One region of the Inquilinus sp. CA228 genome, then DNA from elsewhere that is predicted to be linked to it. Evidence: riboswitches for the same ligand, from Rfam matches in the RefSeq annotation. Region 1 holds a riboswitch; each other region holds the start of a gene.
The links. Region 1 has a riboswitch for cobalamin ahead of ACTOWL_RS34990 (aromatic ring-hydroxylating oxygenase subunit alpha). Riboswitches for the same ligand answer to the same signal wherever they lie in the genome.

Region 1 (7,330 bases):
AGGATCCAGCCTTCGGCGATCTCGTCGTCGGCGATGCCGCCATTGTGCTCCATCCGCACCTCGCCCTTCAGCTTGCGCACCAGGCAGGTGCCGCAGAGCCCCTGGCGGCAGGCGGTCGGGATGCGCAGGCCGCAGCCCTCCGCCGCCTCCAGCACGGTCTGGCCCGACAGCACCGCCGCCTTGCGGCCGGAGAGGGTGAAGGCCACCTGCATCCCCTCCCCCGCCGCCTTGGCCGGCGGCGCGATCGGGGCCGCGACCGGCACCGGCGCCGGGGTGGCGCCGAAGCTTTCCTCGTGCCAGCGCGCACCGGGCACGCCGAGTTCGCCCGCCACATGCCGGGCCGCGTCCATGAACCGGTCCGGGCCGCAGCAGAACACCGTCCGCCCGGCCAGATCCGGGCACAACGCCGAGAGCAGCGCCAGCTCGAGCCGGCCGCTGGCCCAGCCCTCGCCCGCCGGCGCGCCGGTGACGACGAAGCGCAGCCGCAGGCCCGACGCCACCTCGGCCATGTAGCCCAGCTCCGACCGGAACAGCAGATCCTGCGGCCGCCGGGCGAAAAGGACGTAGACCACATCAGTCTGCGGCGCGGTGTCGAACAGCCAGCGCGCCATCGACATCATCGGCGTGGCGCCGCTGCCGGCGGACAGGAACAGGTAGCGTTCGGCCGGGTGGTCGAGCAGCGAGAAGCGGCCGGTGGGCCCGTGCGCCGTCAGCGCGTCGCCGACCTTGAGCTTGTCGAACAGCCAGCGCGTGGCGACGCTGCCCGGCTGCACCTTGGCGGTGATCTTGGCGTGGTGCGGCCGCGACGGGGTCGAGGCCAGGGTGTAGGTGCGCAGCACCGGCTCCGGCCCCGCCGGCAGCTCCAGGGTCACGAACTGGCCGGGGCGGTAGGAGAACCAGCTGCCGTCCTCCGCCTCGAAGCGGAAGGTGCGGACGTCCGGCGCCTCCTCGCGGATGCCGATGCAGCGCAGCCGCGCGGTCTTCGCGTTCCACAGCGCCGGCGTCGCGGTCAGAGGCCCGGGCACGTCCCGCCCCTACGCCACGTCGCGGATCGAGGTGGCGCCGGTGCCGCCGCCGAGCCGGTGGGTGAGGGTGTCGGCGTACCAGTCGACGAACTGGATCACCGCCCCCTCATGCATCTTCGAATACGGCCCGGGCTCATAGGCCGGGGACAGGATGCCGCGCTGGTTCTCCTCGACGATGCGGCGATCCTCGTCATTGGTCGCGGACCACACCTCGGTCAGGGCCCTGAGGTCGTAGTCGACGCCTTCGACCGCGTCCTTGTGCACCAGCCATTTGGTGGTGACCTCGGTCTCGGTCGGGCTGATCGGCAGGATGCGGAAGCTCAGCGCGTGGTCGGCCAGCAGGTGGTTCCAGCTGTTCGGGTAGTGGTACAGCAGCATCGAACCGAGCTTGGTGGTCGGGAACTCGGCCAGCAGGCGGCTCACCGCGGGCTGGCCGCTCATGGTCATCGAATGGGCGTCGTTGATGAACGGCACCCGCATCACCCGGTACTGCATGTCGTCCGAGATCTGGTAGCGGCTGGGCAGGCCGATCGCCTCGCAGCTCTGCCAGTGCTCGAGGATGGCGGGATTCTCCTCCATCCCCTGCTGGCCGCTGGTCAGGGTCGGCTGGTCGGAGAAGACGCGGCACAGCTCCGGATGGTTGGCGGAGCAGTGGTAGCATTCGCGGTTGTTCTCCATCACCAGCTTCCAGTTGCCGCGCTCGATGATGGTCGAGCTGTGGGCGACCTTGGCCTCGGCCAGGAAATGCGGCGCCATATAGGGCTCGACCATGCGCCGGAACGGCTCGAAGTCGCGCGGCTGCTCGGCCAGCGAGATGAAGATCCAGCCGCCGACCTCGTGGCACGCCACCGGCTTCAGCCCGAACTGCGCCGGGTCGATGTCGTCCATCATGTCGCGGGCGAAGATCAGCTTGCCCTCGAGGTCGTAGGTCCACTGGTGATAGGGGCAGACCAGCCGCGGGCGCGAGCCGCGCTCGTCGGTGCACAGGCGCGAGCCGCGGTGGCGGCAGACATTGTGGAAGGCGCGGATGGCGCGGTCGCGGCCGCGCACCACGATCACCGGATATTCGCCGATCTGCACGGTCAGGAAATCACCCGGCCGGGTCACCTCGCAGGCATGGCCGATGAACAGCCAGTCCTTGTAGAAGATGTGCTCCAGATCCAGCGCGAGATAGGCGGGGCTGGTGTAGAAATCCCGCTTCAGGCTGAAGCCCGGTGCACGGGACAGCAGATCCATCAACATGGCCGAACGCGCTTCCATACCCGATCTTCTCCTATGGGCACGGTCGCAGATGTGGCTTCCGGGTACGCGCCCCCGAGGACCGGCGACCGAACCGGACCCTCGCGAACATGCCCGCCGACCGCCCACCGCGATCATCGAGACAAACTCCTTCGAGGCTGGTTTCCGGGCTCCGGCGGGCTTCTTGGCCGGTGCGGCGCCTTCCCGGATCGCTCCAGTGGCCCCTGCCGCACCTTACACCGCCGTTACCGTTGCGGGGGCAGCGCCGGGTTCACACCGGCTTCCCAATTCTCCGATCCGCCGCTGCTCTGTTCCACAGCATCGGACCGGCACCTCTTGGCGGCGATCATGGCGCGACTCCGCGGCCCCGCACGCTCCAGAGCCGACACGCCATGACGCGGCTGCGACACGGCATTTTCTGCTGCGGCATGGCCGCGCTGCGCCAGCGCCTGCCGCGGCACGGCGCGATTGCGCAGCCCCTGCCGCCGCCGCCGGCGCATCCTCGGGGGCATCGATACCGGAGGACGCACCATGAATCTGACCGATTTCAAGATCCTGACCTTCGACTGCTACGGCACGCTGATCGACTGGGAGACCGGCATGGTCAACGCGCTGGCGCCGCTGACCGCCCGCGCCAAGCAACCGCTGACCCGCGACCGGATCCTGGAGGCGCATGCCCGCCATGAATCGGCGCAGCAGCGCTGGACCCCGGCGCGTCGCTACAGCGAGCTGCTGGCGATCGTCTACAAGCGCCTGGCCGAGGAATGGGGCGTGGCGGCGAGTTGGGAGGAGGCGCTGGCCTATGGCCGCTCGATCAAGGACTGGCCGGCTTTCGCCGACACCGCCGGCGCGCTGCAGTACCTGAAGAAGTACTACAAGCTGGCGATCCTCTCGAATGTCGACAATGCCAGCTTCGCCCTCAGCAACGTCCGGCTGCAGGTCGAGTTCGACGCCGTCTTCACCGCCGAGGACATCGGCAGCTACAAGCCGGCGTCGCGCAACTTCGACTACATGCTGGAGAAGCTGGGCGGCATGGGCATCGCCCCGGGCGAGGTTCTGCACACGGCGGAGAGCCTGTTCCACGACCACGAGCCGGCGACGGCGGCGGGCCTGGCCACCTGCTGGATCCACCGCCGTCATGCCGAGGGCGGCTTCGGCGCCACCATGAAGCCGGCGACCGAGCCCAAGGTCGATTTCCGCTTCACCAGCATGGCGGAACTGGCCAAAGCTCATCAGGAAGCCTTGCGCGGTTAAATCCCGCGGCCGATCGGACGAGGGGAAGGATGGCGCCGAAGCTGGACCGGATCGACATCGCCATCCTGGCCCGGCTGCAGGCCGATGGGCGGATCACCAACGCCGCGCTGGCGGAGGCGGTCGGCCTGTCGCCCAGCCCCTGCCTGCAGCGGGTGAAGCGGCTGGAGGCGGCGGGCTATATCGCCGGCTACGGCGCCCGCATCGCTTTGGCCAGGCTGACCGAGACCGTGACGGTGTTCACCGAGGTGACGCTGAGCGACCACCGGCGCGAGGACTTCATCCGCTTCGAGGCCGGGCTGGCCACGGTCGAGGAGCTGCTGGAGTGCCACATGGTCAGCGGCGGCTACGACTACCTGCTGCGCTTCCTGACCCGCAGCATCGCCCATTACCAGCAGGTGATGGAGGCGCTGCTGGACCGGCGCCTCGGCATCGAGAAGTACTTCAGCTACATCGTCATCAAGTCGCCGATCCTGCGCCAGGCCGCCCCGCTGCAGAAGCTGCTGCGGGAAAACGAGTAGGTTGGGTTCGCTTTGGCGAACCCAACACCGGTCCCGTCGCGCGATGTTGGGTTCGCGAACGCGAACCCAACCTACGTCCGACGGCTGCCTATCCCGTCGCCAGGCCGCGCAAATTGCGGTTGGCGACGGCCAGCATCGACAGGTCGACCTGGTCCAGCGCCTTCAGCTCCGACACCAGCTGGTCGATCCGGTCCACCGGGGCGCGGCGATGGTCGACCCAGGCCTCGACCGCCGCCGCCCCGGCAGCGCCCGCCGGCGCGTCCTGCAGCGCGCGCACCGCCAGGTCGGCCTGCAGCGTGTACAGGTCGTCGACGATCGCCCCCACCGCCTGCTTCTGCCAGTGGTTGGTCGCCGGCATCCGGTACGCGCCGTCGCGCAGCCAGGCCAGGCCCAGCCGGCGGCCGGTCTCGAAATAGACCGACGCCACCTCGCTGACGCCGCGCCCGGCCTGGTCGGCAATGCGGATGATGTCCAGCCCCGCCGCCCACAGGTTCAGCCGGGCGACACGGCGCGCCAGCTCCTCCGGGAAGCCGGCCTCGACGAAGCCCTGGGCGCGGGCGTCGATCACGGCGCGGGCGTCGTCGAAGATCGCGGCGTCCAGCTGGCTCTCCAGCTCGGCCAGGCCGGGCTTGAGATGCGCCACGTCCTGGCTGATGTTCAGGCCGCGGCCCTGCTGCCGCAGGATCCAGGCGACACAGCGCTCGATCAGCCGCCGGGTCGCCAGCATGGCGCGGATCTGGGCCTGGGCCTGGGCCTTGTTGTCCAGCGCCTCGACCGCCGCCCAGATGTCGCGCAGGCCGAAGCCGTCGCGCACGATCAGATAGGCGCGGGCGATGTCGGCCACGCCCATGCCGGTCTTGTCCACCAGCTCGGAGACGAAGGTGGCGCCGACCCGGTTCACCATGCTGTTGGTGACGTGGGTGGCCACGATCTCGCGCCGCAGCCGGTGCTGCGCGATGGCGTCCTTGAAGCGCTCGCGCAGCGCCGTCGGGAAGTACAGCACCAGGTCGTCGACCAGGGCCGGGTCGTCCGGCAGGTCGCTGGCCAGCAGCGCGTCGTAGATGGTGATCTTGGCATAGGCCAGGATCACCGCCTGCTCCGGCCGGGTCAGCCCCTCGCGGTTGCCGGAGCGCTGGGTCAGATCCTCATCGGTCGGCAGCATCTCGATCACGCGGTCGAGCTTGCCGGCCTTCTCCAGCCCGCGCATGAAGCGGGCCTGCTGGTCCAGCAGCTCGAAGCCTTCGCCGACCGCGAGCGACAGCGCCTGGCTCTGCAGGTAGTTGTCGCGCAGCACCAGATGGCCGACCTCCTCGGTCATGCTCTCCAGCACCACGTTGCGCTGCTTCAGCGTCAGGTCGCCGGCCTGGACCACGGCGCCCAGCAGGATCTTGATGTTGACCTCGTGGTCCGAGGTGTCGACGCCGGCCGAGTTGTCGATGAAGTCGGTGTTCAGCTTGCCGCCCGAGCCGCCGGCGCCGATGCGGGCGAATTCGATGCGGCCGAACTGGGTGACGCCGAGATTGGCGCCCTCGCCGATCACCCGGGCGCGGACGTCGCGGCCGTTGATGCGCAGCGCGTCATTCGCCTTGTCGCCGACATCGGCGTGGCTCTCGCGGCTGCTCTTCACATAGGTGCCGATGCCGCCGAACCACAGCAGGTCGACCTGGGCCCGCAGCATCGCCTGCATCAGTTCGTTCGGCGGCACCGTCTCGCGCTCGATGCCGAAGCGGGCGCGGATTTCGGGCGACAGCTTGACCGACTTGGCGCGGCGCTCATAGACCGCGCCGCCGGGCGACAGCTTCGCCGCATCGTACTGGTCCCAGGAGCCGCGGCCGAGGTCGAACAGCCGCTTGCGCTCGGCGAAGCTGGTCGCCGCGTCCGGGTCCGGGTCGACGAAGATGTGCAGGTGGTTGAAGGCGCCGAACAGGCGGATGTGCTCGGACAGGATCATGCCGTTGCCGAACACGTCGCCCGACATGTCGCCGACGCCGACGCAGGTGAAGTCCTGGGCCTGGATGTCGGTGCCGAGCTCGCGGAAATGCCGCTTCACCGATTCCCAGGCGCCGCGGGCGGTGATGCCCATCTTCTTGTGGTCGTAGCCGGCCGAGCCGCCGGAGGCGAAGGCATCGTCGAGCCAGAAGCCGTAATCCTGGCTGACGCCGTTGGCGATGTCGGAGAAGGTGGCCGTGCCCTTGTCGGCCGCGACGACGAGGTACGGATCGTCCTCGTCATGCCGGACGACGCGCTCCGGATGCGTGGTCTCGCCGCCGACGATGGTGTCGGTGATGTCGAGCATCCCGCGCATCAGGATCTTGTAGCATTCGACGCCTTCGGCCTGGAACGCCTCGCGCCCGGCCGCGGCCGCCGGCGGCCGCTTCAAGACGAAGCCGCCCTTCGAGCCGACCGGCACGATGACGGTGTTCTTCACCATCTGCGCCTTCATCAGCCCCAGGATCTCGGTGCGGAAATCCTCGCGCCGGTCGGACCAGCGGATGCCGCCGCGGGCGACCTTGCCGCCGCGCAGGTGCACGCCCTCCATGCGCGGGCTGTAGACGAAGATCTCGCGCCAGGGCCGCGGCAGCGGCAGCTCCTCGAGCGACAGGCTGTCCAGCTTCAGCGACAGGTAGGATTTCGGCCGGCCCTGGTCGTCGGCCTGGAAGTAGTTGGTGCGCAGAGTCGACCGCACCAGGTTCAGGTAGCGGCGGAGGATGCGGTCCTCGTCCAGGTTGGTCACCGCGTCCAGCGCGTGCTCGATCTCGACCAGCATGCCGCGGATCGCCACCTCGCGGTCGCCGGTCAGCTCCGGGTCGAAGCGGGTGGCGAACATGCGGACGATGGCGCGCGTCGTCTCCGGATGCGCCACCAGCGTGTCCTCGATCGTCTCCTGGCTGAAGGCGAAGCGGGCCTGGCGCAGGAACTTGGCATAGGCGCGCAGGAGCGTGATCGACCGCCAGTCGAGCCCGCCGGCCAGCACCAGCCGGTTCAGCCGGTCGTCCTCCATGTCGCCGGTCCAGATCCGCTCGAAGGCGGTCTGGAACACGGCCTTCAGGCGGTTCAGGTCGATCGGGTCGCCGCTGCGGCTGCGCATCTCGAAATCATGGATCCAGACCGGCCCGTGGGCCTGGCCGATCGCTTGGATGCTGACCTCGGTCGGGAGCTCCGACACCACCTTGAAGCCGAGATGCTCCAGCATCGGCAGCACGTCGGACAGCGGCACCGGCGTGCCGCGGTGGTACAGCTTGAAGCGCAGCTCGTGCGGCGCCGCCTCGATCGGGCGGAACAGGTGCAGCCCGA
Region 2 (7,330 bases), on a different contig from region 1:
GACGGCGTTCAGCTGCCCCAGCAGGCTCGTCGCCTGCAGCGGCACGGTCAGGCCCGGCAGGACCTCGCCGAGATAGTCCAGCTCGCGCGTGAAGATCAGGTCGTCGACATAGCCGATGAAGCGGTGCCCGCGCAGATCCTGCCGGGCCCGGACCGGCGGGGCCTTGGCGAGATAGCCGGCCTCGCCATAGATCCCGAGGTCGTACTCGGTCAGCCGCTCGGTCTGGAAGCGGCCCCGGGCCGGCGGCGCCAGCGTCACCGAAAGGTCGCCCTCGCGCTGCGACAGCGACAGGATCTGCGAGACGGTGACCAGCTCGATCGTCAACTGCGGATAGGCTGAGGTGAATTCGCCCAGATGCCTGGCGAGGAAGTGGTTGCCGAAGCCGTCGGGCGTGGCCAGGCGGATCTTGCCGACCAGCCCCGCCTGCGGCCGCCCCAGGGCCTCCGTCGCCTCCCGGGCCGCCGCCTCGACCCGTTCGGCATGCGGCAGCAGCTCGGCGCCGGCCGGGGTCAGCATGTAGCCGACCGGGCTGCGGTGGAACAGCGCCGATCCCAGGGCATGCTCCAGCGCGGCGACGCGCCGGCTGACCGTGGCATGGTCGCTGCCGATGGCGCGGGCCGCGCCGCTCAGCGTGCCATGCCGCGCCACCTCGACGAAGAAGCTGAGGTCATTCCAATCGTAGCGACGCATGCTGTTCATAATCGCACAGGCCCTTGGGGAACATTCCCGTATTGCTGATCAGATTCTCCCAGTAATGCAACGGTCAGCAACGGGAGGATGGCGATGGCCGGCGATCAGGAGTTCGATTTCATCGTCGTGGGCGGCGGTTCGGCCGGCTGCGTGCTGGCCAACCGCCTGTCCGCGAGCGGGCGGTATCGGGTGGCGCTGGTCGAGGGCGGCGGACGCGACGACTGGATCTGGTTCCACATCCCCGTCGGCTATCTCTTCGCCATCGGCAATCCGCGGTCGGACTGGCTGTTCCGGACCGAGCCCGTCCCCGGCCTCAACGGCCGCGATCTCGCCTATCCCCGCGGCAAGGTGCTCGGCGGCTGCTCCGCGATCAACGCCATGATCTACATGCGCGGCCAGGCCGCGGATTACGACGGCTGGCGCCAGCGGGGCCTGGTCGGCTGGGGCTGGGACGACGTGCTGCCCGTCTTCCGCAAGCACGAGGACCATTGGCGCGGCGCCGACGCGCTGCACGGCGCCGGCGGGGAGTGGCGGGTGGACCGGCCGCGGCTGCGCTGGCAGGTCCTGGATTCGTTCATCGGCGCGGCGGAGCAGGCCGGGATCCCGCGGTCGGCCGATTTCAACACCGGCAGCAACGAGGGCTGCGGCTATTTCGACGTCAACCAGAAGCGGGGCCGGCGCTGGAGTGCCGCGCGGGGATTCCTGCAGCCGGCGCTGAAACGGCAGAATCTCTCGGTCTTCACCCGGGCGCTCGCCGAGCGGATCATCATCGAGGACGGGCGGGCGACCGGCGTCGTTCTGCGCCAGGACGGACAGGAGCGTCGGCTGCGGGCGCGGGCGGAGGTCATCGTCTCGACCGGCGCGGTGGCGACGCCCGCCCTGCTGGAGCGATCGGGCATCGGCGACGGGGAGCGGCTGCGGCAGCTCGGGATCGAGGTCGTGCGCCACCTGCCCGGAATCGGCGAGAACCTGCAGGACCACCTGCAGCTTCGGCCGATCTTCAAGGTCGCCAATGTCCCGACGCTGAACATGCAATACCGGTCGCTGCTGCGCCGCGGCCTGATGGGGGCCGAATACGCCCTGCTGCGGCGCGGGGCGATGACCATGGCGCCGTCGCAGCTCGGCGCCTTCACCCGCTCGGCGGCGCAGTACGAGACACCCAATCTGCAGATGCACATCCAGCCGCTGTCGCTCGACAAGTTCGGCGACAGCATGCATCCGTTCCCGGCGATCACCACCAGCGTGTGCAATCTCCGCCCCGGCAGCCGCGGCTCGATCCATGCGCGGTCGAGCGACCCCGCGGCCCCGCCCGTCATCGCACCCAATTATCTGGCAACGGCGGAGGACCGCCAGGTCGCGGCCGATTCGATCCGAATCGTCCGGCGCATCATGCAGCAGCCGGCCATGGCCCGGTATTCGCCGGAGGAGCTGCGGCCCGGCCCGGAACTGACGTCGGACGCGCAGCTGACCGCGGCGGCGGGGGATGTCGGCACCACCATCTTCCACCCGGTCGGGACCACCAGGATGGGCGTCGACGGCGATCCGATGGCCGTCGTCGACGGCTGCCTGCGGGTCCGGGGCGTCGCCGGTCTGCGGGTGGTCGATGCGTCGGTCATGCCGACGATCACCTCGGGCAACACCAACTCCCCCACCATCATGATCGCGGACAAGGGCGCGGCGATGATCCTCGACGCGGCGCGCTGAGACGCCGGCCCGGCCGAGGATCTGCCGGAACCGCTACTGGCAGGCCTCGCAGGTCGGGTCGTCGATCGGGCAGACCATCGGCGCCCCGTCGGTCAGCGTCAGTTCCTCCGCGGCTGGGGCCGGCGCAGGGGCCGCAACCGGCGCCGGGGCGGAGACGGCGGTGAGCTTGCCGTCGGTGCCCTTCAGCGTCGACTTCTCGACATGGGTCGCGCTCATCGCCCGCAGATAGTAGGTGGTCTTCAGCCCGCGCTTCCAGGCCAGGCGGTACAGCGTGTCCAGCTTCCGGCCGTTCGGGTTGGCGATGTAGAGGTTCAGCGACTGGGCCTGGTCGATCCATTTCTGGCGCCGCGCCGCCGCCTCGACCAGCCAGGAGGCGTCGATCTCGAAGGCGGTGGCGTAGAGCGCCTTCAGGTCGTCCGGCACCCGGTCGATGGCGCCGAGGCTGCCGTCGAAATACTTCAGGTCCGAGATCATCACCTCGTCCCACAGGCCGAGCGCCTTGAGGTCGCGGACCAGGCCGGGATTCACCACCGTGAAGTCGCCCGACATGTTGGCCTTGACGTAGAGGTTGCGGAACGCCGGCTCGATCGACTGGGCGACGCCGCAGATGTTGGAGATGGTCGCCGTCGGCGCGATCGCCATGGTGTTGGAGTTGCGCATGCCGATGGTGCGCACCTGCTCGCGCAGCTCGCTCCAGTCGAGAGCCGCGGAGCGGTCGAGGTCGAGCACGCCGTCGCGCGCCTCGGCCAGCAGCTCGATAGAGTCGATCGGCAGGATGCCCCGGCTCCACAGCGAGCCGTCGAAGGACGGGTAGCGCCCGCGCTCCGCCGCCAGGTCGACCGAGGCGGAGATGGCGTGGAAGCTGATCACCTCCATGCTCTCATCGGCGAAGCGCACCGCGGCGTCGGATGCGACCGGCAGGCGCAGCGCCTGCAGCGCGTCCTGGAAGCCCATAATGCCGAGCCCGACCGGACGGTGCCGCAGGTTGGACCGGCGCGCCTCGGGGATGGTGTAGAAGTTGATGTCGATGACGTTGTCGAGCATCCGCATCGCGGTGCGGATGGTCCGCTCCAGCCGCGCCCGGTCGAGGCCAGGGCTTCCGTTAGAATTGGCGCCGATGTGGTTGGCGAGGTTGATCGAGCCGAGGTTGCAGACCGCGACCTCGTCATCCGAGGTGTTCAGCGTGATCTCGGTGCACAGGTTCGAGGAGTGCACGACGCCGACATGGCCCTGCGGCGAGCGGATGTTGCAGGGGTCCTTGAAGGTCACCCAGGGGTGGCCGGTCTCGAACAGCATGGTCAGCATGCGCCGCCACAGGTCGAGGGCGCGGACCTGCCTGTGCACGCGGATCTCGCCGCACACGGCCTTCGCCTCATAGGCCTCGTAGGCGGTCTTGAACGCCGGGCCGTACAAATCGTGCAGGTCGGGCACCTCGTCCGGCGAGAACAGGGTCCAGGGACCGTCGGCCTCGACCCGCTGCAGGAACAGGTCCGGCACCCAGTTGGCGGTGTTCATGTCATGGGTGCGGCGGCGGTCGTCGCCGGTGTTCTTGCGCAGGTCGAGGAATTCCTCGATGTCGACGTGCCAGGTCTCGAGATAGGCGCAGACCGCGCCCTTGCGCTTGCCGCCCTGGTTCACCGCGATGGCGGTGTCGTTGGCGACCTTCAGGAACGGCACGACGCCCTGCGACTGGCCGTTGGTGCCGCGGATATGGGCGCCCAGGCCACGCACGCGGGTCCAGGAATTGCCGAGGCCGCCGGCGTATTTCGACAGCAGCGCGTTGTCCTTGACCGCCTTGAAGATGCCGTCCAGGTCGTCCGCCACCGAGGTCAGGAAGCAGGAGGACAGCTGCGGCCGCGGCGTGCCGGCGTTGAACAGCGTCGGCGTCGAGCACATGAAGTCGAAGGAGGAGATCAGGTCGTAGAACTCGATCGCCCGCGCCTCGCGGTCGATCTCGCGCGCGGCCAGCCCCATGGCGACGCGCATGAAGAAGGCCTGCGGCAGCTCGAAGCGGATGCCCCCGGTCTGCAGGAAGTAGCGGTCATACAGCGTCTGCAGCCCGAGGAATTGGAACTGCAGGTCGCGCTCCGGCTTCAGCGCGGCGGACAGCCTCGCCAGGTCGTAGCGCGCCAGCTCCGGATCCAGCAGGTCGACCGCGATGCCCTTCTTCACATAGGCCGGGAAGTACTCGGCGTAGCCCTGCACCATCTCGGCATGGGTGGCGCGGGTCGGCCGGCCATGGACGAAGCTCAGCGCCTCATGCCGCAGCAGGTCCAGCAGCAGCCGGGCGCTGACCTGGCTGTAGTTCGGCTCGGTCTCGATCAGGGTGCGGGCCGCCATGATCGGTGCCAGCGCCAGCTCGGCCTCGCTGATGCCGTCATAGAGGTTGCGCCGGGTCTCGGCCAGGACTGGCCCGGCGGCGACATCGTCCAGGCCGGCGCAGGCCTCCTCGACCAGCCGGACCAGCCGCGCCTGGTCGAGCGGCGCGCGGCTGCCGTCGGCCGCGGTGACATGGAGCGCCGGCGCCACCGGCGAGGATTCGGTCTTGGCCGCGGCGGCGGCGCGCTCGCGCGACCGCTCGTCGCGATACAGCACATAGGCGCGGGCGACCTTGTGGTGCTCGCCGCGCATCAGGGCCAGCTCGACCTGGTCCTGGACCTCCTCGATGTGGAAGGTGCGGCCGTGGTCGGCGCGGCGGGCCAGGGCGCCGACGATCTGGCCGGTCAGCCCCTCGACGATGTCGTGCACCCGGCGCGAGGCGGCGGCCCCGGCGCCCTCGACCGCCAGGAAGGCCTTGGTCAGCGCCACCGAGATCTTGGATTCGTCGAAGGCGGTGACGGCGCCGTTGCGGCGGATCACCTGGTAGGCCGGCTCGGCAGACGCGCGGGGCGCCGCCGGGATGGCGGGTGCGCCGGCGAGCGCGCGGTCGGATTCCTGGATGGCTGACATCGGCAAACCCCATGATCGTATTGGGGCTTGGGCCGAAGATGCGGAGTCGGCAACGCACCGGCAAGCCGGCGCGTCTCGCTCATCGCACCGCCGGGACACCCCGCCCGAGGACGCACTACGCAATCACGGACCGGTCTCCTGGCTCGCGGTCGGCGGCCCCTCCGTCTCGCCTTCCCGGCGGGTCTCTCCGCCAGTGACTCAAGACGACGGAAGGTCCTTCCGCTTACAGTTGCGGGGGCAGCCCCGGCTTTGCCGTCAAGCGGCGCACCGGATTCCCTGTAGCGCCCGTGATGTCTAGATATTGACGTCTTTGTGACGGTCGACGTCAATACCTAGTTGGTGCCGTCGCAAACTTCGCAATCCAAGTTCGTTTTCGGCTCCCCGGATGCAATCCCGGAATCGCCGCTTCCCACCCTGCGCACCACGCGCCGGGTTATGCTGCAAAGGTCATGACCGACGCCCTCTACCCTCCCCCGCCCTGGCGGCTGCGCGGCACGGTGCAGGCGGCGCTGTGGCGGGTACCGCGGGCGGCGCTGCCGGGGCCGCTGCCGGCCGGCGCCGGGCCGCTGGGCTGGGGCCGGAGCGCGCTGCTGGCGACCGTGCGGGCGGAGTGGCAGCCGGGCGGCGACCTGGCTTATGCCGAGCTGGTGGTCGCCGTGCCGGTGCGGCTGGGGCGCCGGATCGGCGTCACCATCACCGCCGCCTGGGTCGACAGCCCCGCCGCGCTGGCCGGCGGCCGGGCGCTGTGGGCGATCCCGAAACGGCTGGGCCGGTTCGAGGCCGCAGTGGGGCGGACCGAGCTGACCGACGCGCAGGGGCTGGTGGCAACCTTCACCGACCGGCCGGGACGCGCCCTGCCGCTGCGCCTGCCGATCCCGCTGCGGGTGCTGCAGCCGGACGGGGCCGGTGTCCGGATCACGCGGGCCGCCGCCACCGGCCGCGGCCGGCCGCGCCTCGGCGGCCTCGACTGGGAGTTTCCGCCGGACGGGCCGCTGGCGCTGCTGGCCGGACGGCGGCCGTTCCTCGCCCTCACGCTGGCAGACGCCGAGGCGCGGTTCGGGCTGTGACCGACCGGCCCGCCGGATCGGCGCAGTCCGGCTGCGGCGGCTCGACCCAGAAGGGCAGGTCGGCCAACTCGCGCGGGGTCATGCGCAGCAGCGCCTCGGCGCCGTCGGTCTGGCGCCGGCGGTCTCGGCGCCGGAAGAAGAGCATCATCGCAGCCTCCAGATCTTCTCCAAGAGATAGGTCCGCCGAACGGCCGGTGGGATGGACAGTGTCTCCTCGGAGATGGAGAAAATCTCCATAGGCCGGCGGTCGCATTCTCCAGCCGCCGGGCTTCGCCCGAACGGAATTGGAAAGGACTGGAAACCTTCCGGCGTGACAGGGGTTGTCACATCACCGTCATCCCGGAGGCGAGATCCGGGCGCGCAAGAAGAACAGTCATATCCAGGCCGCATTTTGCAGAGGGGGAATGCGATGCTCGGTCCGGTGACGCGCACGCCGTCCACGCAGTGGCGGACGAACAACCCGAACGGCCTCAATTTCGGCCTCGCCGTCGACCGCGCCCGGCAGCAGCCGCCGGTGCTGCCGGTCGAGGCGCCGACGCAGGCCGATCCGGCCGCCGGCGCGCTGCCCGCCCCGTTCCAGCCCGGCGCCAAGCCGCTCGGCGTCGCCGAGTTCCCGGTCGAGCAGGGCTGGCCGTTCCGGATCTACATCCAGAAGGCCGGCCTCCCGCCCTGCGACAACGACGCGCTGCACGCCCAGCTGCCGGCGACGCCGAAGCTCGACCCCCTGCCCTTCGGCAACCGCCCGGCCGCGGCGCCCGACGCCGACCGCAAGCTGCAGGCGGACGACATCGTCACCGTGCTCGACGAGACCCGGCTCGATTATCTGAGCCAGCAGCGGCAACTGCTGGCCAAGGCGTCGGACGCCAAGCTGTCGCCCTATGAGCGGCAGCAGGCCAAGGACGACCTGGCGGCGGTGATCG
Region 3 (7,330 bases), on a different contig from region 1:
GGGTTGACCACCCGGGCGCGGACCACGCGGGCGATCTCCTCGCGCAGGGTCCGGATCACCGGCCGCTCGGGCCGCGAATGGTCGTTGTGCCAGACCGCCGGCCGGGCGCCGGACAAATGGTGGATCGCCGCCGCCAGCCCGCCCTCGAACTGGTAGTAGTCGTCGGAATCGAGCAGGTCGTGCTCGCGGTTGTCCTGGTTGTGGACCACCGCCTCGACGGTCTCCAGCCGGCGGGCGAACAGGTCGTGCGCCGCCGCGCCCTCGGCGCCGTCGCCATAGGCCCAGCCGCCCCATTCCAGATAGGCGCGGCCGAGATCGGCCTCGTCGCGCCACAGCCTCTCGTCGATCAGCGCCTGCAGACCGGCGCCATAGGCCCCGGGCTTGGAGCCGAACACCCGGAAGCCGGCACGGCGGCGCGCCTCGGCCTCGGGCATCCCGCCCTCGACCAACGCCGCGGTCTCGGCCCGGACGCGCGCGGCCAGCGGGTTCGCCGCCTCCGGCTCGTCCAGCGCGGCGACGGCGCGGACGGCGCTGTCGAACAGGTCGATCTGGCTGGGGAAGGCATCGCGGAAGAAGCCGGAGACGCGCAGGGTCACGTCGACCCTAGGCCGGCCCAGCACGCCCTCCGGCATCACGTCGAATCCGGTGACGCGGCGGGACGCCGGGTCCCAGCGCGGCTGCACGCCCAGCAGCGCCAGGGCCTGGGCGATGTCGTCGCCGCCGGTGCGCATGTTGCTGGTGCCCCAGGCGCTCAGCGCCATGGTGCGCGGCCAGTCGCCATGCTCCTGCCGGTGCCGCTCGACCAGCAGCGAGGCGGATTTCCAGCCGAGATGCCAGGCGGCCGGGGTCGGCACCGTGCGGCTGTCGACCGAGTAGAAGTTGCGGCCGGTCGGCAGCACGTCGAGCCGGCCGCGGGTTGGCGCGCCGGAAGATCCCGGCGCCACGAAGCGCCCGGCCAGGCCGCGCAGCAGCCCGTCGATCTCGGCGGCACCAGAGCGGTCGACGGACGGAGCAACGGCCGCCTCGATCTCCGCCAGAACGGCGGCGGTGGCGGCCCAGCCGGCATCCGGCTGGCGCGTGCCGCCGACCAGATCGTGGGCCAAGGCCTCCAGCCGCTCGACCGTGTCGCCATGGGTCCGCCAGCCCGTCTCCGGCCCCAGCACCGCCGGCCGCGGCCCAGCCCAGGCGTCGCCGAAGCGGCAGTCCAGCGGGTCGAAGCCGAGGCCCAGATCATTCGCCAAAGCGCGGATCAGCGAAGCGTCGCCGCCCTGCCCCGTCCCGCGCGGCACCCGGGTCAGCGCCACCAGCAGGTCGGTGCGCTGGTCGCCCTCGGGCGAGCGGCCGAAGATGTGCAGCCCGTCGCGGATCTGCATCTCCTTCAGCTCGCAGAGATGGTTGTCGATCTGCGCCAAGGCGGAGTCGGAATCGGCATCCGCCGCCACGCCGCAGTCGCGGTCCAGGCCGGTCGACCGGGCGAGGTCGAGGATGCGGTCGCGCAGATGGGCCAGCCGGCGCGGGTCCATGCCGGCGGCCTCGTAGTATTCGTCGACCAGCGCCTCCAGATCCTTCAGCGGGCCGTAGCTCTCGGCCCGGGTCAGCGGCGGCGTCAGGTGATCGATGATGACGGCGGCCGTGCGGCGCTTGGCCTGGGTACCCTCGCCCGGGTCGTTGACGATGAAGGGGTAGAGATGCGGGACAGGGCCGAAGGCGGCCTCCGGGAAGCAGTCCTGCGACATCGCCAGCGCCTTGCCCGGCAGCCATTCCAGGTTGCCGTGCTTGCCCATGTGCACGATCGCCTGCGCCCCGAAGCCCTGCCGCAGCCAGGCGTAGAAGGCCAGGTAACCGTGCGGCGGCACCAGCGCCGGGTCGTGATAGGTCGCCTGCGGGTCGATGTTGTAGCCGCGCGCCGGCTGCACGCCGATGACGACATGGCCGAAGCGATGCACCGCAAGGCGGAAGGCGTCGCCTTCGACGAAGGGATCAGCTTCGGGCGTGCCCCAGCGGGCCGTCACTGCGGTGCGAACGGCCCCAGGCAGGTCGTCGAAGAAGGCGCGGTAGTCGGCCAGGGGATAGGAGACGCCGCCGGAGCGGCCGGCCCGGCCCTCCAGCGCATTGGTCGGGCCGGCGGAGACCCGGGCCATCAGGGCGGTGGCATCGGCCGGGACGTCCTCGACCCGGTAGCCGGCGGCGGCCAGGGCGCGCAGCACCTCGACGGTTCCGGCCGGGGTGTCGAGGCCGACGCCGTTGCCGAGCCTGCCGTCGCGGTTCGGGTAGTTGGCCAGGACCAGCGCGACCTTGCGCCCGGCCGGAGGCGTGCGGCGCAGCCCGGCCCAGGCGGCGGCGAGGTTGGCGGTGAAATCGATCCGGTCGGGCACCGGGCGGTAGGACACCACGGTGCATTCGGTCAGGGGATCCCAGCGCGCCTCCGACTTGAAGGACACGGCGCGGGTCAGCACCCGTCCGTCGATCTCGGTCAGGGCGACATTCATCGCCAGATCCTGGGCCGACAGCCCGCGCGTGCCGTCGCGCCACGCCGCCTCGCCGCCGCCGGCGAACACCACCTGCAGGACGGGGCAGTCCGCCGCGTCGAAGGGCGTCGGCTGGGCCGGGCCGCCGGGGCTGGAGACGGCGAAGCTGGTTGCGTTCAGAATCACCGCCGGCGGGTGGCGGGCGAAGGCTTCCGCCACCAGCTCGGCCGAGACCGCGTCCTTGAGGCTGGAGACGAAGATCGGCAGCGGGTTCAGCCCGCGCTGCCGCAGCGCCGCCGCCAGCGCATCGACCGGCGCCAGGTTCCCGGCCTGCACCAGGGCGCGGTAGAAGACGAGGCCGATGACGGGGGCGCCGTCCTGCCAGCGCCCGGCGATCTCGGCATAGGACGGGTGCCGCAGGTCGGGCCAGTACAGGCCGGCGCGCAGCAGCGGCCGGGGCTCGGCCCAGGGCAGGTCGTGGCCGGCCAGGGTGGCGGCATAGGCCAGGAAGCTGCGGGCGTTCTCGATGCCGCCCTCGACCAGATACCGCCACAGCCGCCCCCTCGCCTCCGCCGGCAATGTCGAGAGGTCGTCGAGATCGGCATCCGGCTTGTCGTCACCCGGCAGCACGGCCAGCGCGATGCCCTCGCGCCGGCAGGCGGCGTGCACCTGCTCGATGCCATAGCGCCAATAGCCGGCCCCGCCCAGCAGGCGCACCACCACCAGCTTCGCCCGGCTGACCACATCGTCGACATAGGTGTCGACCGACAGGTTGTGGCCGAGCTGCAGCAGGTTGGCCAGGCGCAGTCGCGGAAACTCCTCGCCGAAGCCGGACCGTGCCGCCGACAGGCAGGCGAGCTCGGTGTCCGCCGCGGTCAGGACGACGATGTCGCCCGGGCTCTGGCCCAGATCGACCGCCTCCGACCCGTCGGCGATGCTGCCCGGCCTGGTGGCGAGGAGATGCATCAGGCCGCCAGCGCCGCGGTGATGGCGGCGCGGTCGAGGCCGCGCTCGCCGATCACCACCAGGGTGGTGCCGCGGGCCTCGTCGGTGCGCCAGGCGCGGTCGTAATAATGCTGGATGCGGCCGCCGACCGCCTGCACCACCAGCCGCATCGGCTTGCCCTCGACCGCAGCGAAGCCCTTCAGCCGCAGGATGTCGTGCGCCTCGATCACCGGCTTCAGCTTGCGCGCCAGGGCGTCCGGGTCGACCACCGTGCCGAGGTCGACATGGAAGCTCTCGAAATCATCGTGGTCGTGCTCCTCCTCCGCATCGTGATGCGAGGGACGCGCCGCCAGGTCGTCCTCGGCCGCGGCGCCGAGGCCCAGCAGCACCGCGGCGTCGATGGCGCCGTGCCGGGCCTTGACCACCTTCACCCCCGGCCGCAGCTGGGCGGCGAGATCGGTGGAGACGGCGGATAGCGAGTCGTCGTCCAGCAGGTCGGTCTTATTCAGGATCACCATGTCGGCGCAGGCCAGCTGGTCCTCGAACAGCTCCTCCAGCGGGCTGTCATGGTCCAGCGCCTCATCGGCGGCGCGCTGGGCCGCCAAGGCCTCCTCGTCCGGCGCGAAACGGCCCTCCGACATGGCGGCGCCGTCGATCACGGTGATGACGCCGTCGACCGTCACCCGGGTGCGGATCTCCGGCCAGCCGAAGGCCTTGACCAGGGGCTTGGGCAGGGCCAGGCCGCTGGTCTCGATCACGATGTGCTCCGGCGGCTCGGCGCGGTTCAGCAGCTTCTCGATGGTCGGGATGAAGTCGTCGGCCACGGTGCAGCAGATGCAGCCATTGGCCAGCTCCACCACATCCTCCTCGCGGCAGGTGGCGTCGCCGCAGCTGCGCAGCAGGTCGCCATCCACGCCGACATCGCCGAACTCGTTGATGATCAGGGCCAGCCGGCGGCCATTCGCGGTCTGCAGCAGGTGGCGGATCAGCGTGGTCTTGCCGGCGCCGAGGAAGCCGGTGATAACGGTGGCCGGAATCTTTGCGGGCATGGGGATCCTTCAGGCGGATTTCAGGGTCAGGGGAAGGCCGGCAGCGACGAAGACGACCTTGGGCACGGCGGCGGCCACGGCCTGGTGCAGGCGCCCGGCATGGTCGCGGAAGGCGCGGGCCAGGGCGTTGTCGGGGACGATGCCGAGCCCGACCTCGTTCGACACCAGCACCACCGGGCCCGGGGGCGCGGCGAGCCAGCGCACCAGCCGATCGGTCTCGGCGGCGATGTCGCGGTCGGCATGCATGAGATTGGACAGCCAGAGGGTCAGGCAGTCGACCAGCACGGCGCGGCCGGGGCCTGCCACCTGGCCAAGCGTCTCGACCAGATCCAGCGGCGCCTCGACCGTGCGCCAGCGCGAGCCGCGCTGCGCCTGGTGGCGGGAGATCCGCTCCACCATCTCGGCATCCCAGGCCTCGGCGGTGGCGAGGTAGACGCAGTCGCCGGGCTGGCTCTCGACCAGCGCCTCGGCATGGCGGCTCTTGCCCGACCGGGCGCCGCCCAGCACCAGCGTCGCCGCCGCCAGCTCAGCCATGGATTGGTCGATGCAACACGCCCTCGCCCTTCGCTCGGCCGGACAGGGCTTGGACGCCGGAGACGGTGCCCGCAGGCGCCGCGCATCCCGCGCCACCGGTTCACCCCGCCCGGCGGTTCGCACGCATCGCCTCGCCGGCAGGTCTCCTGGCTCGCGGGTCATCGCCTGCCTCCGCCTTCCCGGCCATCGGCCAGTGGCTGTCGGAGGTGGGCTCGCCGCCTACAGTTGCGGGGGCAGCCGCGGATCAGGCCTGAAAGGACAGACCGTCCCGCGTTCCCTTTTCACCCCTCTGGCGTCCGCCTTCGGGGAACCGGCTGCGCGATGGCGGCACAGTAGGCGGCGCGGGACGGGTGGTCAATCGATGGCGCGGCTCAGGCCGCGGCGAGGCGCCGGCCGACGGCTTCCAGGACCAGGCGATGGGCCCGCTCGACGATGTCCTCCATCGACCGGGACTTCGCGAACATCGCCGCCGCCCGCAACCGGACCTCGTCCCGCGTCGGGAAGCTCGGGAGATGCGCCTTGGCCAGCAGGTCCACGGTCTTGTGCTGCGCCGTCGCCAGGGCGTCACGGAGGTCGGCCAGGGTCGGCGCATGGGCGTGGGCCAGCGCCTCGTGCAGCGCCGCCGCGATCCGCTCCGTCGGGAAGCTCGCCGCCAGCTCGGCCGCCGCGCGCTCGATGATCTTGCTGCCGAGGCGCTGCTCGTTGCGCAGCACGGCCTCGGGCGGAGTTTTGAGGTTCCAGACCACGCCGCACCAGGACAGGACTTTCAGGATGTAGAAGGTCGGGTCGACCTCCCACCACCTGAAGCCCTGGCGCACACTGCTCTGATAGGCGTGGTGGTTGTTGTGCCAGCCCTCGCCCATGGTCATCAGGGCGAGCAGCCAGTTGTTGCGGGAATCGTCGCCGGTGACATAGCGCTTGCGGCCATGCACATGGGCCAGGGAATTGATGCAGAAGGTGCCGTGATAGACCAGCACCGTGCTCCAGACGAAGCCGACCACCAGCCCGGGCCAACCGCCGATCAGGAAGGTGATCGCCGCCAGGATGACGGCCGGGGTCAGCTCGTATTTGTGCAGCAGCATCAGCTCGGGATAGCGCGCGAAATCGGCGATCTTGCTCAGATCCGTGGTGCGGTGGCGGGTCGAGAAGATCCAGCCGAGATGGGCATAGACGAAGCCCCGGTGCCGGGGCGAATGCACGTCCTGCCCGGTGTCGGAATGGAGGTGGTGGTGCCGGTGCTTGGCGGCCCACCACAGCGTGCTCTTCTGCGCCGTGCTCTGCGACAGGAAGGCCAGGATGAACTGGAACACCCGGCCGGTGGAATAGGCGCGATGGGCGAAATAGCGGTGGTAGCCGGCCCCGATCGCGAAGATGCGCAGGAAATACAGGACCACGCAGATCACCAGGGATTGCCAGGTGACGCCGGTCCAGATCGCTGCGAAGCTGGCGAGATGGAGCAGGACGAACGGGCCCGCCTCCGGATACAGGATGTCCTCGTGGTCGTCCGTAGGCGCGGCCGGACCGGTCTGCGAGGTGGCCATGGGCTCCGTCATCTAATGGTGCATCGACCCCGACGAGGGGGCGTCGGGCGTCCCCTAGATAAGGATCGGCGCAGCGCCGTCAAGCGGACGTAGCGCCGCGCACCGTCCGCAGGCGCTGAGCGTAGACGGTGATCACCAGCGCCGCCAGCAGGATCAGCCGGTCAACCGGCGGACGGACCGCCCGTCAGCCGATCCCGTACCGCCCCGGCGCGATGACACCATTCGGATCGAGGGCCCGCTTCACACCGTTGCAGACATCGCGGTAGGCGGGCATGGCCTGCGCCATATGGAAGTCGTGATACTGGACCGGAGCCCGCCCGACAAAGACGCCACGCCCCGCCACCGCCTCGGACATTGCGCGGTAGCAGGCATCGGCGCGGGCGCACTCGCCGGCATCCTCGCGGTTGAAGGTCAGCACATGCAGCCCGCGGGCGAAGCGCGGCCCGCAGACATTCATCGCCATGTAGTCCATGCCATGGGCTTCGCAGATGCCGCGGCACAGCTGCTGGAACTCGTTGGCGACCTTGCCGTCCATCGGCGTGCCCGGTAGGAACCAAAGGTTGCCGCCGCCCGGCCGCCATTTCAGCAGGCCGAGCTCGCCCAGGCTCGGGATGCCAGAAAAGGCGTTGATGGCGACCTGCAGCGGCGGGATCGCGCCGGCATCGGCATGCTCGATGTAGCGGGCCTTGCCGCTGCGCCCGAAATGGTCGCGCACGCGCTGGACCATCGGCTCCAGCGCGGCCGCGCTGGGGCCGTAGAAGGCGCCGGACACGGTCCAGGCGCCGAGTCCATG
Region 4 (7,330 bases), on a different contig from region 1:
CTTCAGCTGCTGTCCGGATTCGGCGGCTCCGACCGGGGCCGGCCGGTGTCGGACTCGTCCGGCTTGACGAACCAGTCGTCCGTGGGCTCGCGATCGGCGGGCTTCGCCGGGGCCTTCGCCTCGAAGATGTCGTCCCAGCTCTGGGGCAGCCGGATCGGGTCCGGCGGGTAGCCGATCTTGCGGCAGACCTCCTGCACGAATTCCGCCGCCGACAGCGTGTCCAGCTGCGCGTCCAGGATCTCGTCCTCGACCAGCTTCTCCCACGCCATCGACCGCATGCACTCGGCGTCCAGGCCCTCCTCGGGCTTCGCCGCCGCCTCGGCCACCATCCCGGCCGCGCGCTCCCGCCGCTGCCGGCGGCGCTGCTCCTCGCCCGAGGCCTTCCGCTCGTCCCGCCGCGTCATGAAGCCGGTGCGGATCCGCTCGGTCAGGGCGATCGACAGCCGCACCGAGCGCGTGAGGCGCGCCTGGATCAGGCCGAAATCGGGCGGCGCCTTCGGGTCCAGATGGGCCCTCTCCTGCTGCCGCTCGGTCAGCCGCTTGCAGCGCATGTCGATCTCGACCGCCTGGCGCAGCGTGTGCAGCGCCCAGCCCGTCCAGTTCATGTCGGGATCGGTCGGCCGGATCGGTTCGGATTGCGCCTCATCCATAGAACATATCATGAACCATAGTCACGGATGAGCGCAATGAACATTGTGTTCACTGCCGGAGCGCCAGGAAATCCGACGCTTTCGAAGGGTGCCCAGACCGGCTCACCGAGCGCTGCGTGCCATCGGCAGAGCGGGGCCGCCGCATCTGGATCGTCAGGTCCTTGCGCTGGGGACTTTCCAACGCGCCTGCACAGGTCCGCGAAGGGCGGAAAGCGGACTAAAGGAGGGGAGCGGCGCCACCACAACTCTCGGCCGCAAGCGTGAATAGGGGTCATGCGGCGCTGTCTCCCAAGTAGACGAAGGCGGATTCCCCCTTTGCCGCCATTCGATAACATGGCAGAATAAAAGCATCTCGTGACTCGATTAGGCGCGTTTGGCGGAGCCTAGGCTAAGCAGGCCAAATATTCCCCCCGAGATATCATGGCGGAACTTGTGATGGACAGCAAAAATTCTGCTGACGATCAGGGAAAGAGGAAATGGAGGTGGTATTACATAATACCAATATTTATGTTCATTATTCCGATTTGCGTAACAGGCTTCGTAAATAGACACGAGGGTGACTTCGAAGCACAGAATTTGGCATTCTTGTTTGGGAAATTCGCTATAATTCTCGTATTATTGATTTTTGTTTTTATGTTTTTTTGGGACAAGTACCGAAAATCGTAAACGGTTAGTCGAGCTTTAGTCTGTCTGATGACTCCGCAAGAGGAAGCCGAAGCCGGCGATGTGCGGAGTTCAGTTGTGTTTGTGGGTAAGGCTCAACGTGGCATATGCCACCCCTCTTGGAGGCCAGTTGGACCAGCGATCGTCCGCTCAGGATCGAATGCGGACCGCCTATCGTGCACCGACGGTCCAGCTGCAGGCCAATTCGAGCATAGAAACATAAAGATGTTTTTATGTATCTCTTGACGCCCCGCCCCCGTATCGCCAGAGTCGGCCGGTCGTGGTTCTCCGGGCCCCTTGGGCGCCGGAGCTAAGAGGGAATCCGGTGGGCCGCGAGGCGATGCCGGAGCTGCCCCCGCAACTGTGAGCGGCGAGCCGAGGTCCATTCCGAGTCACTGGAGCCGCAAGGCCCCGGGAAGGCCGGACCGAGGCGACGACCCGCAAGCCAGGAGACCTGCCGCGACACCATAACGTCCCTGGGCGGGGTGTCCCGGTGGTGCGCTCGCGATTCCGCCGGCGCCCGTCGTCCGTGGATCGCGCACGCGTCGCTCGGCCTTTGCCTCCAGATCTGGAGTCCAAGCCGATGTCTGTTTCTTCCGTTCCTATCAGCCCCCTGGCTGTCGCCACGCTCGGCACGCCGCGGATCGGTCCGCGCCGCGAGCTGAAGTCGGCCCTCGAGAGCTTCTGGTCGGGCAAGTCCGACGAGACGGCGTTGCAGGAGACGGCGGCCGCGCTGCGCGCCGCCAACTGGGCGCGCCAGCACGCGCTCGGCGTCACCGTGATCCCGTCGAACGACTTCTCGTTCTACGACCAGGTGCTGGACATCAGCGTCATGGTCGGGGCCATTCCCGCCGCCTATGGCTGGGCCGGCGGCCCGGTGCCGCTGGCCACCTATTTCGCCATGGCGCGCGGGTCTCAGGCCGATGTCGGCGACGCCGCCTGCGGCCATGGCCACGACCATGGCCATGGCGTGCCGGCCCAGGAGATGACCAAGTGGTTCGATACCAACTACCACTACATGGTGCCTGAATTCGCCGAGGGGCAGCGCTTCGCCCTGTCCTCGCTGAAGCCGGTCGAGGAGTACCGCGAGGCCAAGGCGCTGGGCTACCGGACGCGCCCCGTGCTGCTCGGGCCGGTGACCTTCCTCAAGCTCGGCAAGAGCCACGGCTCCATGCCGGACCCGCTGGCGCTGCTGGACGGGCTGCTGCCGGTCTATGCCGAGGTGCTGCAGCGCCTGGCCGCCGAGGGGGCCGACTGGGTGCAGATCGACGAGCCTTGCCTGGTGCTGGACCTCGACGACGCCGACCGTGCCGCGCTGCGCCGGGCCTATGCCGCGCTGGCACAGGCGGCGCCGCAGCTGAAGATCATGGTTGCGGCCTATTTCGGCGGCCTCGGCGAGAACCTGGCGACGGCCGTGTCCCTGCCGGTGGCCGGGCTGCATCTCGACCTGGTGCGGGCGCCGAGCCAGCTTCCCGCCGCACTCGACAAGGCACCGCGCGAGCTGGTGCTGTCGCTCGGCGTGATCGACGGCCGCAACATCTGGCGTGCCGACCTGCCGGCGCTGCTGGGCTGGCTGGAGCCGATCGTCGCCGCCCGCGGCGCCGACCGGGTGCAGATCGCCCCGTCCTGCTCGCTGCTGCACGTGCCGATCGATCTGGAGCTGGAGAACGAGCTCGACGCCGACGTCAGGAGCTGGCTGGCCTTCGCCGTGCAGAAGATGGGCGAGCTGTCGGCGCTCGGCCGGGCCCTGGCGCAGGGCCGCGATGCGGTGGCCGAGGTGCTGGACGCCTCTGCCAAGGCGGCGGCCGCGCGCAAGACGTCGCCGAAGGTGCATGATTCCGCGGTGGCCGCCCGGATGGCGGCGGTGACGGCTGAGATGGCCCGGCGCGGCAACGTCTTCACGGCCCGGGCCGAGACCCAGCACCGGCGCTTCGGCCTGCCGCTGTTCCCGACCACCACGATCGGCTCCTTCCCGCAGACCGCCGAGGTCCGCCGCGCCCGCTCGGCCCATGCCAAGGGCGCGTTGACCGACGGCCAGTACGAGACCTTCCTGAAGGAGGAGACGGCGCGCACCATCCGCTGGCAGGAGGAGATCGGCCTCGACGTGCTGGTGCATGGCGAGTTCGAGCGCAACGACATGGTGCAGTATTTCGGCGAGCAGCTGGCCGGCTTCGCCTTCACCAGGCATGGCTGGGTGCAGTCCTACGGCTCGCGCTGCGTCCGGCCGCCGGTGCTGTATGGCGACGTGTCGCGTCCGCGCTCGATGACCGTCGGGTGGTGGAGCTATACCCAGTCGGTGACGGAGAAGCCGGTCAAGGGCATGCTGACCGGGCCGGTCACCATCCTGAACTGGTCCTTCGTGCGCGACGACCTGCCCCGCAGCGAGGCGTGCCGGCAGATCGCCCTGGCGATCCGGGACGAGGTGCTGGACCTGGAGGAGGCCGGCGCCGCGATGATCCAGATCGACGAGGCGGCGCTGCGCGAGGGCCTGCCGCTGCGCCGGTCCGACTGGAAGGCCTATCTGGACTGGGCGGTGGAGAGCTTCCGCCTGTGCGCCTCCGGCGTCCGGGACGAGACCCAGATCCACACCCATATGTGCTATTCGGAGTTCAACCAGATCATCGACGCCATCGCCGCGATGGATGCCGACGTGATCTCGATCGAGACCTCCCGCTCGACGATGGAGCTGCTCGACGCGTTCACGACCTACCGGTACCCGAACGAGATCGGGCCGGGCGTCTACGACATCCATTCGCCGCGGGTGCCGGAGGTGGAGGAAATCACGGCGCTGCTGCGGCTCGCCCGGCAGCGCCTGTCCGACCGGCAGATCTGGATCAACCCCGATTGCGGCCTGAAGACCCGCGGCTGGGCCGAGGTGCGGCCGGCCCTGGTCAACATGGTCGCGGCCGCGCGGCAGCTGCGCGAAGCTGCCTGATCGCGGGTGGGAGGGGCGGCGGAAGCGTCACCCCTCCCCCCTTTTCTCCTTCAGACGGTGGCGGTGGGCGGCCTGCTTCGCGCGGTTGCCGCACAGCGCCATGCTGCACCAGCGCCGGGCATGGCCGCGCGTGTGGTCGACGAACATCAGCGTGCAGACCGGCCCCTCGCACGCCTTGACGTGGGTGAAGTCCTCCTCGCAGACGAGCCTTGCCATCGCCTCGGCGATCGGCAGCAGCAGGCTGTCCGGCGAGCGCCAGCGCCGGAACGGGCCGAGCGCCAGCCCGCCGCCGCCCACGACGATCTGAGAGTAGCCCTCGTCCCGCTCCAGCAGCCGGTTCAGGGGCTGCAGGTCCTGCAGCGCATCCGCGGTCAGCGGGCGGCCTTTCCGGCTCTGGACGAAGCCCCGGAACCAGTCCCGCAGGCCGCGCGCCTGCGCCGCCACGCTGTCGAGCTCGCCCGGCATCGCCCGCTCCCGCATCTCCGCCAGGACGGTCTCCGGGACCATCCCGGCCTGCGCCAGCCAGGACAGCAGACCGTCACCGTCCGGCAGCCAGTCGACCGGGGTGTCGACCGGCGTCGCGATCGAGTTGAGGAAGTCCAGGCCGAGCGCGTCGGCGAGGAACATCGCGGGGGGCAGCTGGTGGCTCACTTCGGTCGGCCTCGAATGGGATCACCTTACCGATAAGTAACCTCTCAAATCCGCATTGACAAGTTATGACCATTTGACTCATAACCTCTTTAAATCAATTAAAGAGGTTATGATCATGGCCGGAGGGAGTTCCGAGGGACCGGTGACCATCGTCGCGGTCCATGGCGCCTGGGCGGACGGGTCGTCCTGGGGGCCGGTGATCCCGCCGCTGCAGCGGCGGGGCCTGGCCGTGCGGGCCGCGCCGCTGCCCCTGACCTCGCTGGCGGACGACGTCGCCGCCCTCGACCGCGTGCTGGAGCGGATCGACGGCCCGGTCGTGCTGGCCGGCCATGCCTATGCCGGCGCGGTCATCGCCTCCGCCCGCTCCGAGCAGGTCCGGTCCCTGGTGTTCGTCGCCGCGCTGGCCCCGGATGAGGGCGAGACCGTGCTGGACGTGTTCCTGCGCGCGGCCCCGCACCCTAAGGCGCCGCTTCTGGCCCCCGACCGGCACGGCGCCATCTGGCTGCCGGACGCGGCTTTCCCGGCCGCCTTCGCCCAGCACGCGCCGGCGGAATCCGCTGCGGTGCTGGCCGCGGTCCAGCGGCCGATCCACCTGCCCTGCATCACCACCCCGGTCGGCCGGCCGATGTGGCGGGACCGGCCCAGCTGGTTCCTGCTGGCCGAGGAGGACCGGATGATCGCGGCCGAGACCCAGCGCTTCATGGCAACGCGGATGGCGGCGACCTTGTGCACCGCCCCGGTCGACCACACGCCGATGGTGTCGGCGCCGGAGGTGGTGGTCGGCGTCCTCCTCGAGGCCGTCCGCGCCCTCTCCTGATCCTGCATTCGTAACTGATCATCAAATTTTTACCCGGTTATGAAGCGCCGGGTCGCCCAGCCCATTCGCCCACGGAGAACCGTCATGACTCAGATCCGCTACCGCCAGGCCGATGTCGACGGCTTCAAGATCTTCTACCGCGAGGCCGGCTCGCCCCGCGCCCCGAAGCTGCTGCTGCACGGCTTCCCGAGCTCCGGCCACATGTTCCGGGACCTGATCCCGCTGCTGGCCGACCGCTTCCATGTCGTGGCCCCGGACCTGCCGGGCTTCGGCCAGTCCGACATGCCGGACCGCGCCGCCTTCCGGTACAGCTTCGACGGCATCGCCCAGGTGATCGACCGGTTCACCGAGGTCATCGGCCTCAACCGCTATGCCGTGTATGTCTTCGACTACGGCGCCCCGACCGGCTTCCGGCTGGCGCTGCGGCACCCGGAGCGGATCGCCGCCATCATCTCGCAGAACGGCAACGCCTATGTCGAAGGGCTGAGCGACGGCTGGAACCCGATCCAGGCCTATTGGCAGGACCCGTCCGCGGCCAACCGCGAGGCCCTGCGCGCCATCCTGACGCCCGAGACCACGCGCTGGCAGTATGTGCACGGCGTGGCCGACGAGAGCTTGGTCTCGCCCGACGGATACACGCTGGACAGCCACTACATGGCCCGGCCGGGCGCCGACGACGTCCAGCTCGACCTGTTCCTCGACTACGCCAGCAACGTCGCGCTGTACCCGGAGTTCCAGGCGTATTTCCGCACCCACCGGCCGCTCTTCCTGGCGGTCTGGGGCCAGAACGACCCGTTCTTCCTGCCGCCGGGCGCCGAGGCGTTCAGGCGCGACCTGCCGGAGGCCGAGATCCGCTTCTTCGACACCGGCCACTTCGCCCTGGAGACGCATGCCCGCGAGATCGCGGACGCCATCCGCGTCTTCCTGGCCCCGTGACCCAGCACCAGGAAGCAGACACCATGTCCGTCGCCATCGTCACCGGCGCCAGCCAGGGCGTCGGCAGCGCCACCGCCATCCGCCTGGCGCAGGATTTCGACCAGGTCGCGCTGGTCGCCCGCAGCCGCGACAAGCTGGAGGACACGGCGGCGGCGGTGAAGGCCGCCGGCGCCGAGCCCCTGGTACTGGACCTCGATCTTTCCGAGCCCCCGGCGGCACAGGCGGTGGCCGACGCAACGCTGCAGGCCTTCGGCCGGATCGACGCGCTGTTGAACATCGCCGGCGCGGTGCCGCAGATCGACCTGTTCGACATGACCGACGCGCAGTGGGATGCCGGGCTGGCGCTGAAGCTGCACGGCGCCCGCCGGCTGACCGTCGCCGCCTGGCCGGCGCTGAAGGATTCCCGCGGATCGGTGGTGCTGATGTCCGGCAACTCGGCGCTGTTCCCGAAGGCGCCCTATGCCGCGGTGGGCACCATCAACGCCGCCATCGTCGCCCTGGCCAAGGCCTTCTCCGACCGCGGCATCGCCGACGGGGTGCAGGTCAACAGCGTCCTGCCCGGCCCGGTGATGACCGGCCGCCGCCAATCCTACCTGCACCACTGGGCGCCGCTGCACGGCCTGTCGGTGGAGGAGGCCACGGCGGCCTTCCCGAAGGAGGCCGGCATCGCCCGCTACG

Region 2: linked by a shared signal. The riboswitch ahead of ACTOWL_RS10925 (ribonucleoside-diphosphate reductase subunit alpha) and the one ahead of ACTOWL_RS34990 (aromatic ring-hydroxylating oxygenase subunit alpha) in region 1 are both predicted to bind cobalamin.
Region 3: linked by a shared signal. The riboswitch ahead of cobU (bifunctional adenosylcobinamide kinase/adenosylcobinamide-phosphate guanylyltransferase) and the one ahead of ACTOWL_RS34990 (aromatic ring-hydroxylating oxygenase subunit alpha) in region 1 are both predicted to bind cobalamin.
Region 4: linked by a shared signal. The riboswitch ahead of metE (5-methyltetrahydropteroyltriglutamate--homocysteine S-methyltransferase) and the one ahead of ACTOWL_RS34990 (aromatic ring-hydroxylating oxygenase subunit alpha) in region 1 are both predicted to bind cobalamin.

What each region holds. Positions count from the first base shown of each region.
Region 1 covers NZ_JBQJIK010000111.1:11,918-19,247, reverse strand. Annotated here, with positions in the region: gene ACTOWL_RS34995 (2Fe-2S iron-sulfur cluster-binding protein) at 1-1,025, opposite strand, end outside; gene ACTOWL_RS34990 (aromatic ring-hydroxylating oxygenase subunit alpha) at 1,035-2,285, opposite strand; cobalamin riboswitch at 2,404-2,616, opposite strand; gene ACTOWL_RS34985 (haloacid dehalogenase type II) at 2,796-3,518, shown strand; gene ACTOWL_RS34980 (Lrp/AsnC family transcriptional regulator) at 3,548-4,036, shown strand; gene ACTOWL_RS34975 (NAD-glutamate dehydrogenase) at 4,125-7,330, opposite strand, start outside.
Region 2 covers NZ_JBQJIK010000018.1:21,478-28,807, reverse strand. Annotated here, with positions in the region: gene ACTOWL_RS10935 (LysR family transcriptional regulator) at 1-690, opposite strand, end outside; gene ACTOWL_RS10930 (GMC family oxidoreductase) at 784-2,394, shown strand; gene ACTOWL_RS10925 (ribonucleoside-diphosphate reductase subunit alpha) at 2,428-5,343, opposite strand; cobalamin riboswitch at 5,455-5,647, opposite strand; gene ACTOWL_RS10920 (acetoacetate decarboxylase family protein) at 5,793-6,410, shown strand; gene ACTOWL_RS10915 (hypothetical protein) at 6,373-6,558, opposite strand; gene ACTOWL_RS10910 (hypothetical protein) at 6,820-7,330, shown strand, end outside.
Region 3 covers NZ_JBQJIK010000016.1:92,018-99,347, forward strand. Annotated here, with positions in the region: gene cobN (cobaltochelatase subunit CobN) at 1-3,434, opposite strand, end outside; gene cobW (cobalamin biosynthesis protein CobW) at 3,434-4,462, opposite strand; gene cobU (bifunctional adenosylcobinamide kinase/adenosylcobinamide-phosphate guanylyltransferase) at 4,472-4,996, opposite strand; cobalamin riboswitch at 5,116-5,326, opposite strand; gene ACTOWL_RS10265 (acyl-CoA desaturase) at 5,368-6,537, opposite strand; gene ACTOWL_RS10270 (FAD-binding oxidoreductase) at 6,722-7,330, opposite strand, start outside.
Region 4 covers NZ_JBQJIK010000055.1:48,414-55,743, reverse strand. Annotated here, with positions in the region: gene ACTOWL_RS25260 (hypothetical protein) at 3-650, opposite strand; cobalamin riboswitch at 1,578-1,789, shown strand; gene metE (5-methyltetrahydropteroyltriglutamate--homocysteine S-methyltransferase) at 1,897-4,248, shown strand; gene ACTOWL_RS25250 (CGNR zinc finger domain-containing protein) at 4,276-4,899, opposite strand; gene ACTOWL_RS25245 (alpha/beta fold hydrolase) at 5,042-5,716, shown strand; gene ACTOWL_RS25240 (alpha/beta fold hydrolase) at 5,801-6,652, shown strand; gene ACTOWL_RS25235 (SDR family oxidoreductase) at 6,676-7,330, shown strand, end outside.